Linked DNA regions of Frondihabitans sp. PAMC 28766. The protein of the gene in region 1 interacts with the protein of each later gene in a pairwise test. Links are inferred from orthologs where the notes say so. Each region holds a gene or a part of one and is shown on either strand. Other genes may lie near its edges.

Region 1 (5,318 bases):
GTCGTCGGGGTCGACGGCAGTCGCGCCGAAGCCGACCGAGATCGAGAGCAGGTTCGCCTCGGGGGCGACGCCGATCACACCGCTGTCGGGCCCGGTGCCGCGCCCGGCGAGCATCGAGCCGACGAGGGTACCGTGCGACGAGTCCTCGTCGATCGGCGTCTCGCCGTTGGCCGACCCGTGACCCGAGAAGTCCGTGCCGCCGGTGACCACGCCCTGCAGCTCGGGCACGCTGCCGTCGACGCCCGTGTCGATCACGGCCACCGTGACGCCCTTGCCCTCGGTCGTCGACCAGGCCTGCTGGATTCCGTAGCTCTGCAGCCAGTACTCGCGGCTGCGGATGTCGTCGGCCGAGGCCCGCTCGGCGCCGAGCACCCCGCCCTGCAGCAGCACGATCGCGAGCACGGCCGCGAAGGCAAGCAGGGCGACGGGGCGACGCACGGGCGTCAGCCCTCGGACCGTGCGATTGCGGTCGTGCTGGCGTCGGGTGCGGTGTCGAGACCGTAGTCGACGCACGAGCAGACCGCAGGATCCCACGCGGCACGAGCCAGCGCCAGGTCGCCGAACGGGTTGACGCCAGGGCCTGCGGCGAGCGCGTGGCCCGCCAGCGCGTGCAGGCACTTCACCCGCTCGGGCATCCCGCCCGCCGTGACGTGGGCGATCTCGGCCACGTGCTCGATGCTCTCGCGGTCGGCGAGGTAGGCGTCGTGAGCGGCGTGGTACTGCAGCCGGAGAGCGTCGTCGGATGCCAGAATCTCGGTGAACTCGGCCATGACGCCGTTCGCCTCGAGGGTGGAGATCGCAGCGGTCGCCGCCGGGTGGCACAGATAGTAGAGCGTCGGGAAGGGCGTGCCGTCGGCGAGCCGCGGTTTGGTCGACACGACCGTCGGGTTGCCACAGATGCAGCGCGCCGCGATGCCGATCACGTCGCGCGCAGGCCGCCCGAGCTGAGCGGTCACGACGCGGACGTCGTGCTCGGTGACGGGGGCGAAGGGTGGCGTGCTCATGAGCCCTCTACGATACCGGCCCCACAGGCCTCGGCCTACTTGCCCGTGCCCGAGGTGCCGACGGCCGGAGTGCTGGTGCCCGACGGCTTGGTCGCGCCCGAGATGTCGGGTGCGACGAGCTTCGACGCCGGCTGGTTCGTGAGGCCGGCGTCGAGCACGGACGAGGTCATCGCCTGCACCCAGTCGACCTTCGGCGTCTGAATGGTCTTGCTGATCTGCGAGCCCTGCGGCGTCGTGGTCGCGGTGGTGCCCGACGAGGCGGTCGGGTCCATCACGAGGTAGCTGTATTCGCCCGGGTAGACGTAGAGGAGCCGGTCGCGGGCCTGCGCTTCGATGTAGGCGGGGTCGTTCCAGCGGGCGACGTCGCTCTTGAGGTCGCCGACGTCGCTCTTCTGCTTCTGTACCTGCGATTGCAGCGACGAGATCTGCTGCTGCTGCTGGATGAGCGTGCGAAGGCTCGGGGCGAGCACGATCACGAACAGCACGATGATGATGAGCATCAGCAGGCTGAAGCCGGAGAACCGCGACGCCCGCAACCAGCCGCCGGCGGCGCTTTCCATGGTGGGGAGACTGACCGGCACGCGGCGGGTGCGCCCCTGGCTCTCGCCCTTGTCGCTCGTGTCGTCGCTGCTCGCCATGTTCTGACGATAGGCGACCGGTGCGCGCGAGGGCGGCGCGACGTGCCCTCCTCTCAATTTCGAGGAGTTTTTTCACCTGGCGCCTGAGAGCGTGCAGAGGGCCCGCCGTGAAACCACGCGGGTCTCGCCGGGGATCGCCGAGTGACGCACGCAGAATCATCTCGCAAGGGGGAGGAGCAGACGCGCGCGCGAACGCCGAAGGCCCGCCCCGCGGTGCGGAACGGGCCTTCGGGTGCAGCGAGTGCGACGAGCGGCTAGCTCTGGAAACGCGGGAAGGCGGAGCGGCCGGCATAAACGGCCGCCTCGCCGAGCTCTTCCTCGATGCGGAGCAACTGGTTGTACTTCGCGACGCGCTCGGAGCGGGCCGGGGCACCAGTCTTGATCTGCCCGCCGTCGGTCGCGACCGCGAGGTCGGAGATGGTGGTGTCTTCGGTCTCGCCCGAACGGTGCGACATGACGGTCTTGTAGCCGGAGCGCTGGGCGAGGGCCACGGCGTCGAGGGTCTCGGTCAGCGTGCCGATCTGGTTGACCTTGACGAGCAGCGCGTTGGCGGCGCCGTTCTCGATGCCCTTGGCGAGACGGGTCGGGTTGGTGACGAACAGGTCGTCGCCGACGATCTGGGTCTTCGAGCCGATGACGCTCGTGAGGTGCGCCCAGCCCTCCCAGTCGTCTTCGTCGAGCGGGTCTTCGATGGTGACGAGCGGGTAGGCCGCGACGAGCTCTTCGTAGTAGGCAGACATCTGCTCGGCCGACTTCGTGCCGCCCTCGAAGGTGTACGAGCCGTTCTCGAAGAACTCGCTCGACGCGACGTCGAGGCCGAGCGCGATGTCCTTGCCCGGCGTGAAGCCGGCCTTGGTGATGGCTTCGACGAGCAGGTCGAGAGCCGCGCGGTTGCTGTCCAGGTTCGGCGCGAAGCCGCCCTCGTCACCGAGACCCGTCGACAGCCCCTTCGACTTCAGCTCGCTCTTCAGCACGTGGTAGGTCTCGGTGCCCCAGCGCAGCGCCTCGGAGAACGAGGAGGCGCCGATCGGCAGGATCATGAACTCCTGGATGTCGACGTTGCTGTCGGCGTGCGAGCCGCCGTTGATGACGTTCATCATCGGCACGGGCAGCGTGTGCGCGTTGGGGCCGCCGATGTAGCGGAACAGCGGCAGGTCGGCCGAGTCGGCCGCGGCGCGGGCGACGGCGAGCGAGACGCCGAGGATGGCGTTGGCGCCGAGGCGCTTCTTGTTCTCGGTGCCGTCGAGGTCGATCATCGCCTTGTCGATGACGCGCTGATCGGTGGCGTCGAGGCCCTCGATCTCGGGGCCGATCTCGTCGATCACGGCAGCGACGGCCTTCAGCACGCCCTTGCCCTGGTAGCGCGCCTTGTCGCCGTCGCGCAGCTCGTACGCCTCGAATGCGCCGGTCGATGCGCCCGAGGGCACAGCAGCCCGCGCGACGACGCCGTCGTCGAGAAGGACTTCGACCTCGACCGTCGGGTTGCCCCGCGAGTCGAGGATTTCGCGAGCGCCTACGGCGTCGATTGCTGCCACGGATTACTCCTCAGATCGTCTGTCAGTGTGGGCCGGAGCCCGCGTCAATCCTAGTCACCGAGGTGAACGGGAAATGAGTTGTCCACAGGGCTCGTCACGATCTTGAGGCGGACCCGCTAGGAGAGCTCGCGGATCTCGAGGGCGCCGGCTGCGACGCCGGAGTCGCGGACGGCCGCGAAGTGCGTGTAGCCCGCCCCCGCCAGGGTCGAGAGCTGGTTCGAGAAGTTCTTCGCGCGACGCTCGAGGCGCACCCGGCGGCCGTCGGCGACGAGTTCGCCCTGCAGCCGGACGAGATCGACCGGGTCGAGACCGCGGTCGTAGATCACGGCGAGGCCCCCGTGATCCTGCGCCTCGAGGGTCACGAGGTCGACGAGCCGCTCGAAGCCGAGCGAGAAGCCGGCCGCGGGCACGTCCTGGCCCAGGAATCGGCCGATCATGCCGTCGTAGCGCCCGCCGCCCCCGAGCGAGTAGCCGAAGTCGGGGTGCGCGACCTCGAAGATCGTGCCCGTGTAGTAGCCCATGCCGCGCACCAGGGTCGGCGAGAACTCGAGCCGCGCGTCGGGCAGGGCGTCGCGCAGCGCGACGAGATCGGCGAAGGCCTCGGCGTCGAGCCACGCGGGTACCTCGCCGGCGTCGCCAGCCTCGCCGACCGACCAGTCGGCCGCCTCGAGCTGCCGCAGCTGCTCGGCGATGCCCTCCGTCGGCACGTCGATCTCGGCCAGCTCGCCCACGACGCCGTCGACCCGATCTTGTCGAGCTTGTCGATGACCACGAGGGCGTGGTCGAAGCGCTCGAGCGGCACCCGCCAGTGCGAGAGCAGAGACAGCAGGATGCGACGGTCGTTGATGCGGATCGTGGTGCCTTCCAGCCCCAACCGGTCGAGCACAGCCGACGTCGCGTTCAGGAGCTCGATCTCGGCCATCGCCCCGGGCTCGCCGATGATGTCGATGTCGCACTGCACGAACTGGCGGTAGCGGCCCTTCTGCGGCTTCTCGGCCCGCCAGACGGGAGCGATCTGGATGGAACGGAACACCGTCGGCAGCTCGGCCCGGTGGCTCGCGTAGAAGCGGGCCAGCGGCACGGTCAGATCGAAGCGGAGGCCGAGGTCGGCCAGGTCGAGCGGAGCCTCGGCTTCTTTCAGGTCGTCGATGCTCAGTGCGCGCTTCATGATGGCGAACGCCAGCTTCTCGTTGTCGCCGCCGAGGCCCGCGTGAAGGCGCGAGCTGTCTTCGACCACGGGGGTCTCGATCTCGTCGAAGCCGAACGAGCGGTAGGTCGACCGGATCACGTCGAGCACGAGGTCGCGGCGACGCTTGTCGGCCGGCAGGAAGTCGCGCATGCCGCGGGAGGGATTGACGGAGGTGGGCATGGGCACCAGTCTTTCAGACCCGCGGGCCCTTCCTGTCGATTCGGGCTTGTGGGAATGTGACATTTCATGTACGCTGGATTCATCCCGACCGGCACGCATCATCGCCGGCCCGACACACCGGACTCGATGGGGGCGGGCACCCCTCCCGCCCCATCGCTTCAACCGGCAGAGCGCGAATCGGGTTGCGTGCTCTGCTAGCCAGGCCGTTCGCCCCTTCCCTGCGGGCGCGAGCGGGCCTGGCACGCGGTGCCCTGCGCTTCGGCGCAGGGCACCGCTCTTCGTCGTGCGCCGCGCCGCCTCAGGAGGGCGCCCCGTGATGTCCGGGCGAACTGCGATCTCGCGGGCCGCTTGCCCGTCGGCCTGCCCGCGGGAGTGCGGCGCTGCGTCATCTCACTGCGAGATGGCCCGTCTTGCGCCCGCCGGTCGCGAGACTCGTCGGACAGGCCATTTCGGTGGCGATCGCCACCGCCGGCACCGCACCTCATGAAATGCTGGGAACGGTATTCTGACATTTCACCGGGGTGTATGATGGTATTATCGCGCTGAACAAGCGCGGTCGAGGCGGGTTGATCCCCCGACTCGGGCGGGGTCCCCTCTATTCGGGTTGTGGGGTGCCCCGCCGTCTCCCGAGACGCGACCCTCGACGCCCGGCGGTCGTCACACCGACGACCGCGCTACCGCCTCGGCCGCGCGCAGGGCGGCCTCCCGCTCCCGCACCGCGGTGCGCAGCGCACGCTCCGCATCGAAGCCATCCGGGCCGCCACCATCACCT
Region 2 (5,144 bases), 910 kb from region 1 along the record:
CCTGCTCGGCCGACTCGAGGAGGAACGTGCCCGGGCGCGACGCGGCCAGCTTGCGGTAGATGCCGACCGGCGTCTCGCCGTCGGCGTAGAGGCTGCGGACGACCGGGATGACGCGATGGCCGTCGAGGAGGGCGTCGAATTCGGGCCGGGTCGTCGAGCGCGGCTCGCCGGAGCGGCTGGTGGGGGCAGTGGGAGTCGCGGTGTCAGTCATTGACGAGGTGGTCATGGGAAGAGCCGATCGTTGCGTCGGCGCCCGTGAAGGGCGCCAGGGGGTCGACATCGAAGCAGGCGTGCTCACCAGTGTGGCAGGCGGCTCCGATCTGGTCGACGGTCACCAGGAGGGTGTCACCGTCGCAGTCGAGGGCGGCACCGCGGACGTATTGCACGTGCCCGGAGGTGTCGCCCTTGCGCCAGTACTCCTGGCGGGACCGCGACCAGAACGTGACCCGGCCCTCGGTCAGGGTGCGGCGGAGCGCCTCGGCATCCATCCAGCCCATCATCAGGACGTCTTTGGTCGACGCCTCTTGGATGATGGCGGGCAGCAGGCCCTTCCCGTCGAACGCGGCTCGCTCGATGACGGGCTCGACGGTGGCGCGGGTGAGCTGCTCGGTCATGATGTCTTCTTCGTCTCGGGGTGCCGCGTCAGCGGACGACGGCACCCGACGCGGCGAGGCTCTTCTTGATCTCGCCGATCGTCAGTTCTCCATTGTGGAACACACTGGCCGCAAGCACAGCATCCGCTCCCGCCCGGATCGCCGGCGCGAAGTCGTCGAGAGAGCCTGCGCCCCCGGATGCGATGACCGGCACCGAGCTGTTCTCGCGCATCAGCCGCACCAGCTCGAGGTCGTAGCCGCGCTTGGTGCCGTCGGCGTCGATCGAGTTGACGAGCAGCTCTCCGGCCCCGCGCTCGACGGCCTCGCGGGCCCAGGCGACGGCGTCGAGCGCTGTCTCGTGCCGGCCGCCGTGAGTGGTCACGACGAAGCCCGACGGGGTGCGCGACGATCGCTTGACGTCGAGCGACAGCACCAGCGCCTGCGCGCCGAAGCGGTCGGCGATCTCGCCGAGCAGCTCGGGGCGGGCGATCGCGGCGCTGTTGACACCGACCTTGTCGGCCCCCGACGCCTGCAGGCGCGCCACGTCGTCGGTCGAGCGCACCCCGCCGCCGACGGTCAGCGGGATGAAGACCTGCTCGGCCGTCGCGGCCACCACCTCGTACATCGTCGCGCGCTCTTCGACCGTCGCCGTGACGTCGAGGAAGGTCACCTCGTCGGCGCCCTGCTCGTAGTAGGTCTTCGCCAACTCGACCGGGTCGCCGGCGTCGCGGAGGTTCAGGAAGTTGACGCCCTTGACGACGCGGCCGGCGGCGACGTCGAGGCACGGGATGACGCGGACGGCGAGAGTGGAATCGCCGTGCGCAGTGCCGGCGATCGTCTCGCCGGGCCCGGCCACGGTCAGAGCCTCGCGGCGTGGATCGGCGTGACCAGGATCGCGCGGGCACCCAGGTCGTAGAGGGCGTCCATGATCTGGTTCATGTCGTTTCGGCTGACCATGACCCGCACGGCGGCCCACTCCGGGTCGTGCAGCGGGGCGACGGTCGGCGACTCGATACCGGGCGCGATGCGGGTGGCCTCGTCGAGCAGCTTGACCGGCAGGTCGTAGTCCATCATCACGTACTGGCGCGCGACGAGGACCCCGTGCAGGCGGCGGCGCAGGACATCGAGGCCGGGCACGTCGGATCCTGCGGTCTCGTCCGCCTCGGGGCCGGTGGCGGCGCCCGCTCGCGAGATGAGAACGGCGGTGGAGCGCAGGATGACGGGGCCGAAGATCTCGAGACCGGCGGCGCGCAGCGTCGTGCCCGTCTCGACCACGTCGGCGATCGCGTCGGCCACACCGAGCTGCACGGCGCTCTCGACCGCGCCGTCGAGGCCGATCAGCTGGGCGTGGACGCCGTGGCTCTCGAGGAATGCGCCGACGAGGCCGGCGTAGCTCGTCGCGATCCTGACGCCCTCGAGGTCGGTCAGCTCGTGGTATTCGCCCGCGGGCCCGGCGAAGCGGAAGGTCGACGAGCCGAAGTCGAGCGCCGACACCTCGGTGGCGCTGGAGCCGGAGTCGAGCAGGAGGTCGCGGCCCGTGATGCCGACGTCGAGCGCGCCGGAGCCGACGTACGTCGCGATGTCGCGCGGGCGGAGGTAGAAGAACTCGACGCCGTTGCGCTCGTCGGCGAGGTAGAGCGACTTGGGGTCGCGGCGGCCGGAGTAGCCGGCCTCGGCGAGCATCTGACTGGCGGTCTCGGAGAGCGAGCCCTTGTTGGGGACTGCGACGCGGAGCATGGGGTACCGATTCTGTTATGAGGTGAGCTGCGGGGGTGTCGAGAGTGTCAGCTCACAGATGTCGGTAGATGTCGGCCGGCGTCAGGCCCTTCGCGACCATGAGCACCTGCACGTGGTAGATCAGCTGCGAGATCTCTTCGGCGGTGGCGACGTCGCCCTCGTACTCGGCGGCCATCCACACCTCGGCGGCCTCTTCGACGATCTTCTTGCCGATCTGGTGCACGCCCGCGTCGAGCTCTGCGACCGTGCCGGAGCCCTCGGGGCGCTCGATCGCCTTGGCGGAGAGCTCGGTGAACAGGTCGTCGAAGGATTTCACGTCGACTACGCTACCGTCGCTGCGACCCGGCGAAGTGCCGCGATGCGTTCGTTCGGGTCGGTGCCGTCGCTGGCGTAGACCGCACTGCCGGCGACGATCGTGTCGGCGCCGTTCTCGATCGCCGTGACGATCGTGGCGTCGTTGATGCCGCCGTCGACCTCGAGCCACACGTCGCGGCCCGAGTCGTCGATTGCCGCGCGTGCCGCGCGGAGCTTGGGCATGGTCTCGTCGATGAACGACTGGCCGCCGAAACCGGGCTCGACCGTCATCACCAGGATCATGTCGAGCTCGTCGAGGTAGTCGAGCACCGGCTCGATGGGCGTGCCGGGCTTGATCGCCACGGAAGCCCTCGATCCTGCGCTCTTGATGTCTTTGATGAGTTGGCGGGGGTTCGCGGCGGCCTCGGCCGAGAAGGTGACCGAGAACGCGCCGGTCTCGGCGTAGCGCGGGGCCCAGCGGTCGGCGTCGTCGATCATGAGGTGAACGTCGAGGGGCAGGGGGCTGACCTCTTGGATGCGCTCGACTATCGGCAGGCCGAGGGTGAGGTTCGGCACGAAGTGGTTGTCCATCACGTCGACGTGCACGAGGTCGGCCGTGCTGATGCGGTTCAGGTCTCGCTCGAGGTTGGCGAAGTCGGCGGACAGGATGCTGGGGCTGATGCGGATCGGCACGCGACCAGCCTATCGGCCCCGTTCGTCCGCCCGTCGTCCCTCCGCTGCCCCTTCCGTTTTACCTATAGGCGAGCCGTTGCCGCACAGAAATAACTGTGCGGCAGCGGCTTACCTATAGGTAAAACGGGCGGGGTGGGGGCTAGGGGCGCTTGCGCAGGAGGGCGACGAACATGGCGTCGGTGCCGTGGCGGTGCGGCCAGAGCTGGGCGAAGGGGCCCGGGCCGAGATCGAGGGGGCCGTGGCGATCGCCGCGAGCACTTCCGTCGCGTCGAGCAGCTCGACAGCGCGACCACCATCGCGAGCCCACCTCTTGAGGCCCGAGTCGACGATGGCGCGGCTTTCGGCCGTGTGCGGCGAGCAGGTGACGTAGGCGAGGGTTCCGCCCGGCTTCAGCGCCGCAAGTGCGGAAGCGAACAGTCGTGCCTGCAACCCGGTGAGCTCGGCGACGTCGCGCGGCTGCTTGCGCCAGCGTGCCTCGGGGCGCCGACGCAGGGCGCCGAGCCCGGTGCAGGGGGCGTCGAGCAGGATGCGGTCGTACGTCTCAGGGTCGGCCGCGCCGATCAGCGTCGCATCGCCCTGCCGCACTTCGACGTCGTCCGCCCCTGACGCCGCCAGGGCCTGCCGCACGAGCCCCACTCGGGCCGACACGAGCTCGTTCGCGACGAGCGAGGCGCCGCCGAGGCGGGCTTCGGCCGCGAGCAGTGCCGCCTTGCCGCCGGGGCCGGCGCACATGTCGAGCCACTTCTCGCCGGTGACGATCGGCACGACACGCGACAGAGCCAGCGCGGCCAGCTGCGAACCTTCATCCTGCACTCGAACCTTTCCGTCGCGGACCAGGTGCAGGGCGGCAGGATCACCGGGCGGTGCGGTGACAGCGATCGGCGAGAACCGCCCGGCGTCCGCCCCCGCAACGTCTCGGGGGTCGGCCAGCCCGGGCAGCGCCACGAGACTCACTCGCGGCGGAACGTTGTCGGAGGCGAGCAGCTCGTCCAGCTCGTCGGCGCGCCCCTCGGCGGCGAGGGCGCCGCGGAACGCACGGATGATCCACTCCGGGTGGGAGTAGTCGGCGGCGAGGCGCTCGTCGGCGCTCGTCGTGGCCTCGAGGACGCGCTCGTGCCACTCCTCCGGCGTCGACCGCGTGATCGTGCGGAGGACGCCGTTGACGAACCCGGTGCCCGACCGGCTGCCGACCTCGCGGGCCAGCGAGACGGACTCGTCGACGGCAGCGTGCACGGCGACCCGGGTTGCGAGCAGCTGGTGCGAGCCCAGGCGCAGCACGTCGAGCAGCGCGGGGTCGATCTTGGAGGTGGGCCGCCGGGCGGCGATCTCGAGCACCCGGTCGTAGTAGCCCATCATGCGCAGGGTGCCGTAGGTCAGTTCGGTGGCGAGCCCGGCATCCTGCGGCGACAGGCGGGCGCGCTGGATGCGCTGCGGCAGGAGGAGATTGGCGTAGGCGTCGTCGTGCTCCACCGCGCGGATGACGTCGAACGCGACCTGGCGCGCGGGCTGGATGCCGCTCACTGGGCGACTCCGATGCCGGTGCCGGCCGAGGCGCGACCGTCGTCGTCGTGAGTCGCCGGGTCGAACTGCAGCCCCCCGCGATCCGTCACGCCCCGCAGCCAGTCGGCTGCCGCCATCGCCTTCTTGCCGGCGGGCTGCACCTGGAGGAGCTCGAGCGGTGTCGTGCCCGTGCCGACGAGCACCCGCTTGCCGTCGAGCACGATCGCGCCGGGCGTCAGCGCGTCTGAAGGGACCGACGCCCGTCGCGCGGCGAGCACCTTGAACCGAGCGCCGCCGAGCAGCGCGCTGGCGCCCGGCTCGGGCGTC

What was found. Proteins that work in one complex are often made in the same cells at the same time.
Region 2: the proteins of eno (region 1) and rpe interact in binary tests that used the Escherichia coli proteins (3 or more experiments, as listed by UniProt). The link is inferred for Frondihabitans sp. PAMC 28766 from one-to-one orthologs.

What each region holds. Positions count from the first base shown.
Region 1 is NZ_CP014513.1:1,776,830-1,782,147, reverse strand. What follows is about bases 1,038-3,986. They hold eno (phosphopyruvate hydratase), read right to left. Parts: upstream 3,178-3,986; coding sequence 1,897-3,177; downstream 1,038-1,896. Other genes in these bases: AX769_RS08675 (septum formation initiator family protein), read right to left, coding at 1,040-1,642. Outside these bases: AX769_RS08685 (S8 family serine peptidase), read right to left, coding at 1-438; AX769_RS08680 (DUF501 domain-containing protein), read right to left, coding at 444-1,004; AX769_RS08660 (MazG nucleotide pyrophosphohydrolase domain-containing protein), read right to left, coding at 5,204-5,318. UniProt on the Escherichia coli protein: Catalyzes the reversible conversion of 2-phosphoglycerate (2-PG) into phosphoenolpyruvate (PEP). It is essential for the degradation of carbohydrates via glycolysis.
Region 2 is NZ_CP014513.1:2,686,420-2,691,563, forward strand. The notes cover bases 1,485-4,259. They hold rpe (ribulose-phosphate 3-epimerase), read right to left. Parts: upstream 3,318-4,259; coding sequence 2,652-3,317; downstream 1,485-2,651. Other genes in these bases: hisG (ATP phosphoribosyltransferase), read right to left, coding at 1,485-2,330; AX769_RS12930 (phosphoribosyl-ATP diphosphatase), read right to left, coding at 2,383-2,646. In the rest of the region: AX769_RS12910 (anthranilate synthase component I), read right to left, coding at 1-211; hisI (phosphoribosyl-AMP cyclohydrolase), read right to left, coding at 204-614; imidazole glycerol phosphate synthase subunit HisF, read right to left, coding at 643-1,449; more of hisG, read right to left, coding at 1,452-1,484. UniProt on the Escherichia coli protein: Catalyzes the reversible epimerization of D-ribulose 5-phosphate to D-xylulose 5-phosphate.